DNA from 2 places in the Streptomyces sp. WP-1 genome. Region 2 is predicted to be linked to the other one. Evidence: riboswitches for the same ligand, from Rfam matches in the RefSeq annotation. Region 2 holds a riboswitch; the other holds the start of a gene.

Region 1 (4,662 bases), 480 kb from region 2:
GGACCCGTCCGACCCGTCCTCGTCGGACCCCTCCGCCCCGGGCACGCCGTCCGCGCCCACCGGCGGCTCCACGCCGTCCGCGCCGTCCACCGGCACCCTGGACAACCCCCAGCAGACCGTCGGCTCTTGGAACCTGGTCGACACCGGGGCCCTCACCGGCGGACGTCACCGCGGCGGCAACGCGGACGAAAGCACGGCAAACGGGCAGAACGACTCGACCGCCGGCCGCCACGCCTCCCGCGAGCCGGGCAGCTACACCGTCCGCCAGGGCGACTCGCTGAGCGTCATCGCCGACTCCCTTGACGTGAACGGCGGATGGCACACGCTCTACGCCGCGAACAAGAAGGTCGTGGGCGCCGACCCGAACCACATCACCGCCGGTCAGACCCTGAAAGTCGGTGACGAAACGGACGCGGACCAGGGCTAGTTGGCGCCCCACTTGATCGCTAAATGTCCGATTTGGTGAAAGTGTGGGATGAGTCTCAGAAGCCTTGATCGTCTTTGAAATTCCGCGGATCACGTGGCTACGGTCAAGGCCGCTCGTCACCACGAGCCCCGGCGGCCGCAACGCCGAATCCTGCCAGCGGCTGCCCGGGAACAGTCGTCGCGTCAAGCGCCGAAGGCAGGAGCGGGGGACCCAAGGTAAGTGCCGGGCCCGGCAGTTGATGCCGGACCGGCTCGGGGTGAAGCCACGCCTCCACGGGAGGGGTGGCCGGGCAACTCAACCGGCCCGAACCCGACAGCTCACCTCGCAGGCGTCGGTGAGGGGATCGTTCCATGCTGTTTTCCGGCAAGGGCAAGCACCGTCGTCCGTCCAAGGCCGTCCGCGTCGTCACGCTCGCCGGTGTCACCGGTGCCGCTGTCGCCGCTCCGCTGATGGCCACCGGCACCGCCTCCGCCGCCACCGCCTCCCAGTGGGACGCGGTCGCCCAGTGCGAGTCCGGCGGCAACTGGGCCATCAACACCGGCAACGGTTACTACGGCGGTGTGCAGTTCTCCGCCTCGACCTGGGCCGCGTACGGCGGTACCGCCTACGCGTCCACCGCCGACAAGGCCAGCAAGTCGCAGCAGATCACCGTCGCCGAGAAGGTTCTCGCGGCGCAGGGCAAGGGCGCCTGGCCGGTCTGCGGTACGGGTCTGAGCAGCACCCCGTACGGCGGCTCCGCCTCCACGACCACCCCGTCGGACAGCACCGCCACCCGCTCCACGGACGAGCAGGCCGCCACGCGCTCCACCCAGCGCACCACCCCGGCGCCGAGCAAGTCCACGAGCACCTCCACCGGCTCCTCCGCGAGCAAGACCGTCACCACCCCGACCGGCAAGAAGGTCAAGAAGGGTGACGGCGAGTACAAGGTGGTCAAGGGCGACACCCTCAGCTCCATCGCGTCCGCGCACCACGTGGCCGGCGGCTGGGGGAAGCTGTTCGACCTGAACAAGGACATCGTGGACAACGCCGACCTGATCTACCCGGGCCAGCAGCTCCACCTGAAGTAGTCCGACCCGAAGGGGTACGGCCCCCCGGTGCCGTACCCCCGATGCCCTGCCCCCAAGGGCCCGCCCCGTCCCCACGGGTGCGGGAGCCTCTCTCCGAGGCGACCGCGGACCCGCCGCGACAAGCCCCGAGAACCCGGCCCCCGGTGACCGCCCCCCAACGGCCCCAGGGACCAGCCCCCAGGGGCCAACCCCCACGGACCAGCCCCCCAGGGGCCAACCCCCTAGGGCTCACCCCCGGGGACCCACCCCCCCCACGGTTCTCCCGGCCCCCCGGCCCCCCGTCCCCCCAACCCCCCCCACCCCGGCGCGTTTCCCCCGTATGCGCCGGGGTGGGGTCTTGTGTTTTCCCGGCCTTCAGCCAGGTCTCATCCGCGAACCCCTTTGTTCCGGTGGTGAACAATAGGTACCGTCTGCATGTCCCCGTCGCCCACCAGACGGTCGGTCGGTGGCTGGCGACCCCGGGACCGTTAGGCTCTAGTCGCAAGGCGCAGCCGCACGGCCGCCGCCCCGCACTTCCAGCGTCACATCCAAGAAGGAGATGCTCGTGCCGTCCATCGACGTCGTCGTAGCCCGGGAAATCCTGGACTCCCGAGGCAACCCCACGGTCGAGGTCGAGGTCGGCCTCGACGACGGCAGCACCGGTCGTGCCGCCGTCCCGTCCGGCGCCTCCACCGGCGCCTTCGAGGCCATCGAGCTGCGCGACGGTGACCCCAACCGCTACCTGGGCAAGGGTGTCGAGAAGGCCGTCCTCGCCGTCATCGAGCAGATCGGCCCGGAGCTGGTCGGCTACGACGCCACCGAGCAGCGGCTGATCGACCAGGCCATGTTCGACCTGGACGCCACCGACAACAAGGGCTCGCTGGGCGCCAACGCCATCCTCGGCGTCTCCCTGGCCGTCGCGCACGCCGCCTCCGAGGCGTCCGACCTGCCGCTCTTCCGCTACCTGGGCGGCCCCAACGCGCACCTGCTGCCGGTGCCGATGATGAACATCCTGAACGGCGGCTCGCACGCCGACTCGAACGTGGACATCCAGGAGTTCATGATCGCCCCGATCGGCGCGGAGTCCTTCTCCGAGGCGCTGCGCTGGGGTGCCGAGGTCTACCACACCCTCAAGAAGGTCCTGAAGAACAAGGGCCTGGCCACCGGTCTCGGCGACGAGGGCGGCTTCGCCCCGAACCTCGGCTCCAACCGCGAGGCCCTGGACCTCATCCTTGAGGCCATCAAGGAAGCCGGCTACACGCCCGGCGAGCAGATCGCCCTCGCCCTCGACGTCGCCGCCTCCGAGTTCTACAAGGACGGCTCGTACCTCTTCGAGGGCAAGGAGCGCTCCGCCGCCGAGATGACGGAGTACTACGAGGAGCTGGTGGCGGCCTACCCGCTGGTCTCCATCGAGGACCCGCTGTTCGAGGACGACTGGAGCGGCTGGCAGGTCCTCACCGAGCGCCTCGGCGACAAGGTCCAGATCGTCGGCGACGACCTGTTCGTCACCAACCCCGAGCGTCTGGCCCGCGGCATCGAGGAGGGCTCCGCCAACGCCCTGCTGGTCAAGGTCAACCAGATCGGCTCCCTGACCGAGACCCTGGACGCCGTCGAGCTGGCCCAGCGCAACGGCTTCAAGTGCATGATGTCCCATCGCTCCGGCGAGACCGAGGACGTCACCATCGCCGACCTGGCCGTCGCCACCAACTGCGGCCAGATCAAGACCGGCGCCCCGGCCCGCTCCGAGCGTGTCGCCAAGTACAACCAGCTGCTGCGCATCGAGGAGATCCTCGACGACGCCGCGGTGTACGCGGGTCGCAGCGCCTTCCCGCGGTTTCGCTCTGCGAACCAGTAGGTACAGCGCTCTGCGAACCAGTAGGTACAGCGCTCTGCGAACCAGTAGGTACAGCGCTCTGCGAACCAGTAGGTACAGCGCTCCGCGAACCAGTAGGTACAGCAAGGGCTGACGCAGCCCGGGCCACCTCTTGGCCAGTCGTACGTACGTCCCCGTACCCGGTCCCGTACCGTGTCCGGGGACGTACGCACGTGTGCGACCGCCCGAGGAGGGCGTGAAAGGGGAGGCGGAGAGCCGACATGGCCGCAAGGGACCGGGACCGTTTCTCCACCGCGACCAGGCTGCGGCTGCTCGGCGAGCAGACGGCGGCCCGGGTCTACCGCTCGCAGACCAAGCGGCAGGCGCGCCGCTCACGGCTGACCGGCCGCGCCGCGCTGCTCGCGCTGGTGCTGTGCTCGCTGGTGGTCGCGCTCGCCTACCCGATGCGGCAGTACGTCTCCCAGCGTGCCCAGATCTCCGACCTCCAGCGGCAGCAGTCCGACGCCCGCAAGCGTGTCGAACAGCTGCGCGACCTCAAGGCGCGCTGGCAGGACGACGCCTATGCCGAGCAGCAGATCCGCAGACGTCTGCACTATGTGATGCCCGGCGAGACCGGGTACGTGGTGGTCGACCCGGGCGCGGCCCGGCAGTCCCGCACCGACCTCAAGGCCGCCCGCCGGCCCTGGTACACGAACATCTGGGACGGGGTCGACAAGTCCGACGCCTCCGACCAGTGACCCGGCCCTGTCCAGTGACCCGGCCCCGTCCGGTGACCCGGCTCCGACCGGTGACCCGGCCCCGACCAGTGATCCGGCTCTCCGGCCGGTGACCCACAGAAAGCCACTCTGAAAGCAGTCATGGAAACCCCTCCGCCGCCCACCCCGCGCACCGAGCCCACCGACGCGGACGTCGAGGCCTTCAAGCAGCAGCTCGGCCGCCCCCCGCGGGGCCTGCGCGCCATCGCGCACCGCTGCCCCTGCGGTCAGCCGGACGTCGTGGAGACGGCGCCGCGCCTGCCCGACGGCACCCCCTTCCCGACGCTGTACTACCTGACGTGCCCCAAGGCCGCCTCGGCCATCGGCACGCTGGAGGCCAACGGCGTCATGAAGGAGATGACCGAGCGCCTGCAGAGCGACCCGGAGCTGGCCGCCGCCTACCGGGCCGCGCACGAGGACTACATCCGGCGCCGGGACGAGATCGAGGTGCTGGCGGGCTTCCCGAGCGCGGGCGGCATGCCGGACCGGGTGAAGTGCCTGCACGTCCTGGTCGGCCACTCGCTGGCCGCGGGACCGGGCGTCAACCCGCTCGGCGACGAGGCGATCGCGATGCTGCCCGAGTGGTGGCGCAAGGGCGCG
Region 2 (4,662 bases):
AGTACGGCTTCCTCGCCGTCTACGGCACCTTCATGCTGCCCGTGTTCGGGCTGCTGACCTGGCTCGGGATCTGGACCCGGCAGCGGGAGCTGCGCACGGTGCGCGAGGAGCTGCCCACGTACGTGCTGGCCGGCTGGCTTGGCCCGGCCGAGCCCTTCGCGCTCGGCTCGATGCGGGCCCGCCGCATGGCCCGCGACTACGCCCGCCACCACGCGGGCCGCCCCATGGCACGGGCGGTCGCGCAGTACGAGACGTACGCCACCGCCCTCGCGCAGCTGCGCGCGCGGGGCCGCCGCGGCCGGGCGGGCGCGGACTTCGCCGCCCGGGAGCGGGAGCTGCTCCAGGAGCTGTGGCAGCGCCGGGAGGCCGCCCGCCCCGCCCTGGAGTACGCGGCCCGCAGAGCGGCCCCCGCGCCCGTCCCGGCGGGGTGGGCACCCGCGCCGTACGGGCACGCGTATGTGCGGGGGCCGGGGCACGGGCCCGGGTACGGGTATCCGCAGGGCCCCGGACACGGCTACGCGCAGGGCCCGGGGCCCGGCTACGGCTACCCGGGTGCGCCGTACCCGTCGTACAACCCGTACCGGATGTGACCCCTCCGGATACGCACCCCCCCCCGGATCGGGTCCCTCCCGGATGTGTCCTACGCCGAAGCGTCCGTCAGCTTCTTCAGCTCGGCGTCCGTCAGCTTCAGGTCGCCGACGGCCAGCAGCGGCGGGAGCTGCTCCAGGGCGCGGGCCGAGGCGATGGGGGCGGTGACGGTCGGCTGGGCGGCCAGCCAGGCGAGGGCGACGGTGGCGTGCGGGGCGTCGTGCGCGGCGGCGATCTCGTCGAGGGCGGCGAGGACCTTCTGGCCGCGCTCGGTCTCCGCGTACTTCGCGGCCCCGCCGGCACGGGCGCTGTCCACCGTCGCGCCGGGCCGGTACTTGCCGGTCAGGAAGCCCGAGGCGAGCGCGAAGTACGGCACCGTGGACAGGCCCTCGCGGGCGACGAGGTCCTGGAGCGGGCCCTCGTAGGTGTCCCGGGAGACCAGGTTGTAGTGCGGCTGGAGCGCCACATAGCGGGCCAGGTTCTCGCGGGTGGAGAAGTCCAGGGACTCCCGCAGCCGCTCGGCGCTGATGTTGGACGCGGCGATCTGCCGGACCTTGCCTGCCTTCACCAGCTCGTCCAGCGCGCCGATGATCTCCTCGACCGGCACCTCGGGCTGGTCGAAGTGGGTGTAGTAGAGGTCGATGTGGTCCGTGCCCAGACGGGTCAGGGAGGCGTCGGCGGCGGCTTTGATGTTGGCCGCGGACAGGCCCTTGTACTGCGGGTGCTGGCTGACCTTGGTGGCGATGACGACGTCGGAGCGGTTGCCGCGGGCCTTGACCCACTTGCCGATGACGGTCTCGGACTCGCCGCCCTGGTGGCCCTCGACCCAGGCGCTGTAGGAGTCGGCGGTGTCGATGAAGTTGCCGCCCGCGGCCGTGTACGCGTCCAGGACGGCGAAGGAGGTCTGCTCGTCGGCGGTCCAGCCGAAGACGTTGCCGCCCAGGCAGAGCGGGAAGACCTCGAGGTCGGAAGTGCCCAGTGTGCGCAGAGAAGTCATGCTTCACATCAACACCGGCGGCGGATGATCGCATTCCGCCGCCGGTGGGGAGATCCGCGCGGATTCCGTCAGGGGTTGAGGCCCTTGTCGCGCAGCCAGGGCGCGGGGTCGACGGCGGTGGCCTGCCCGTTCGGGTGGACCTCCAGGTGCAGGTGCGGCCCGGTGACATTGCCGGTGGCGCCGACGCGGCCGATGACCTCGCCGGTGGTGACCTTCTGGCCGGCCGAGACATTGATCGAGGACTGGTGGCAGAACCACAGCTCGGTGCCGTCGTCCAGGGTGAGGACGGTGCGGTAGCCGTAGGCGCCGGCCCAGCCGGCCTGGGTGACGGTGCCGCCGTGCACGGCCTTGATCAGGGTGCCGGTGGGGGCGGCGAAGTCGAGACCGGTGTGGTAGCCGGAGGACCACATGGCGCCGGGCTGCCCGAAGGTGCCGGTGATCGTGTACGAGACGACGGGCAGCGTGTACTGCTTGGCCAGCTCGGCCAGCCGCTTGGCCTCGGCCGCCTTCTTGGCCGCGGCCTCCGCCTTCTCCTTGGCGGCGGCGGCCTTGTCGGCGGCCTCCTTCTCCGCCTTGGCGGCCGCGGCGTCGCTCTGCTGCTGGGCGGCGGCGACCATCGCGGCGGTGGCCCTGCTGTCGGCCTGGCCCTGCTGCTGCTCGGCCTGGGCCATGATCCGGTTGCGCAGGGCCTCGCCGGCGCCGCTGTCCTTGGCGCCCTCGGTGGTCCGCCCGAGGTCGGTGAGCGCGGTGGCGGTCTCGGTCCTGGACGCGTCGGTGGAGTCGTCACCGAAGAAGTGTTCGACGGTGGACAGGTGCGGCACCGAGACGTTCGGCATGTCCGGCATCGAGATGGAGACCGGCGGCTTGCCGGTGTCGGCGCCGGCGATGCCGCCCGCGCCGACGGCGGCGATCACACCGACGCCGAGGACGGTGGAGCTGCGGGCGAAGCCGCCGCGCTGCTTGGCGACGCGGTGTCGGCCGCGGACCGGGGCGACGGTCTCCTCGGTGGGGTTCCACTCCTCCCAGGGTCCGTCGTCGTCGAGAGCGGGGCCGGGGCCGGGGCCGAACGACTCGGGTTCGCGCTGAGCGGGCACGAACGGGGTTTCTGGGGCAGGCCGGTTGGACGCCACGGGGGCGCGCTCCTTTCCTTCCTCCGCCTACCGGGTTAGCTGACGGGTTCGGAGCAGGAAGGTCTCCTACGCGCGTATACCGCTCGTGGACTCGTGTGAGTCCGCGGCGGTGTCCGCGTGATTCACCCCAAGGTGGTGGTTCCCCGGTTCCCTTGCGGGATTCGGCGCGTGCGCACGGAGCCGTCGCGGGTGACGGCTGGGACGACCGCGCTGCGTTATCGAACGTTAATAGACCCGGGGGGAACTTTCCAAGCCGTTCGGCTTGATCATTAAACCTGTGCGCAGGGCGGTCGGACAGTCACTACGGGCAACCCCCGTCTCCGGGGTCCGGAAAACACTCAGGGCCGGAATCCATGAACTGGATTCCGGCCCTGAGATATCAGTAGCGGGGACAGGATTTGAACCTGCGACCTCTGGGTTATGAGCCCAGCGAGCTACCGAGCTGCTCCACCCCGCGGCGATGTCTCTACTGTACGCCATCACCAGGGTGGAAAGCACATCGGTTACGACGGGGCCCCGGGTCCGCCCGCCAGATGCCGGTTCGGGGCCTTGGCCAGGGGCTCGTACTCGGGCAGGACGACGACGTCGGCGCCCGCCCCGGTCAGCACCCCCGTGCCGTCGGCCGCCACCACGAACGTGTCCGGCTCGCGCCAGGCGGTCACCACCCGGCGCACCCCCGCCCGCAGGATCAGCTCGGCGCAGGGCGCGGGGCGGGAGGCACGGCGGGCGCAGGGCTCCAGGCTGCTGTAGACGGTGGCGCCGGGCAGCCGGGGGTCGGCGGGGTCGGTCCTGGCGAGCGCCGCCTCCTCCGCGTGCACCACCGGATCCGTGCCCTCCCGGGAGTGGCCGCGGGCCAGCTCGGTGCCGTCGGCGGCGACCACGACCGCGCCGACGCTGAAGGCCGTGTCCGAGGGCGGGCACAGCGCGGCCAGCTCGCAGGCGGTGCGCAGCCAGTGCCGGTCGGCGGCGGTGGGCACCGGGCCGGTGCCGGGCGCGGTGGGCTCGTAGCGCGCCAGGACGACGTCCTCGATCCGGCGGGACTCGACGAGCCGCAGCCGGCCCTCCTGGTAGCGGCCGGGCCCGAACAGCCGCGGGGCGGCCGGATCGCCCACGATCAGCGGGGCGAGGACCAGGTGCAGCTCGTCGGCGAGGCCCTGCTGGAGGAGCTGGGTGTGCACGGTCGCGCCGCCCTCCACCATCAGCCGGCCGATCCCGCGCTCGGCGCGCAGATGCCCGAGCAGGGCCCGCCAGTCCAGCTCCGGGCCGAGCGCGACGACCTCGGCGGCGCCGCCGAGCAGCCGGGCGGCCCGCGCGGCGCCCCGGTCGGTCGTGTAGACGAGCTTGTCGCCGCCGGTGTGCCAGAAGCGGGCCCCGGGGTCGAGGTCGCCGCTGCCCGTGACGGTGACCTTCAGCGGGTACTCCGGCCTGCCCCGCGCGAGCCGCGCCGCGCGCCGCTCGGCCGAGCGGACCAGCAGGCGCGGGTTGTCGGCCCGCAGGGTGCCGGCACCGATCAGCAGGGCGTCGGCCGAGGCCCGCACCGCGTCGACCCGGTCGAAGTCGGCCGGTCCGGACAGCAGCAGCCGCTCCGGGCCGGTGTCGTCCAGGCAGCCGTCGAGGGAGACGGCGGCGGACAGCAGCACGTACGGGTACGGCGCGGACTCGGGGAGGGCTCGCTCGGTGCTCATCTCGCTCATGGTGCTCATCGGCTCCAGTGTGCGGCTCCGGGTCAGCCGGTCTGCTCCTGGGGACGGCGGGCGTCGCCCAGGTCGTGCCCGGTGAGGGACAGGACGACGATCAGCACGCCGCCGCCGGTGATCGCCCAGTCGGCGAGGTCCATGACGCTGAAGTCGCGCACCGAGACGAAGCCGACCACCGCGCCGCGCAGGCCGCCCGGCGAGCGGAAGAGCCGGCCGGTCGGATTGCCGACCGCGCCGCCCGGCAGCAGGC

What was found. A riboswitch is a leader RNA that binds a small molecule or an ion and turns the genes downstream of it on or off. The one in region 2 is predicted to bind cyclic di-AMP.
Region 1: it holds a riboswitch for cyclic di-AMP, as region 2 does, so the genes downstream of both, QHG49_RS20790 (transglycosylase family protein) here and QHG49_RS18580 (M23 family metallopeptidase) in region 2, are expected to answer to the same signal.

The regions. Positions count from the first base shown of each region.
Region 1 is NZ_CP123923.1:4,735,092-4,739,753, forward strand. It holds gene QHG49_RS20785 (transglycosylase family protein) at 1-427, shown strand, start outside; cyclic di-AMP (ydaO/yuaA leader) riboswitch at 605-773, shown strand; gene QHG49_RS20790 (transglycosylase family protein) at 778-1,494, shown strand; gene eno (phosphopyruvate hydratase) at 2,039-3,328, shown strand; gene QHG49_RS20800 (septum formation initiator family protein) at 3,568-4,044, shown strand; gene QHG49_RS20805 (DUF501 domain-containing protein) at 4,165-4,662, shown strand, end outside.
Region 2 is NZ_CP123923.1:4,258,466-4,263,127, reverse strand. It holds gene QHG49_RS18590 (PrsW family intramembrane metalloprotease) at 1-590, shown strand, start outside; gene QHG49_RS18585 (aldo/keto reductase) at 641-1,585, opposite strand; gene QHG49_RS18580 (M23 family metallopeptidase) at 1,654-2,715, opposite strand; cyclic di-AMP (ydaO/yuaA leader) riboswitch at 2,728-2,892, opposite strand; tRNA gene QHG49_RS18575 (tRNA-Met) at 3,099-3,172, opposite strand; gene QHG49_RS18570 (dihydrofolate reductase family protein) at 3,219-4,409, opposite strand; partial or broken gene QHG49_RS18565 (signal peptidase II) at 4,442-4,662, opposite strand, start outside.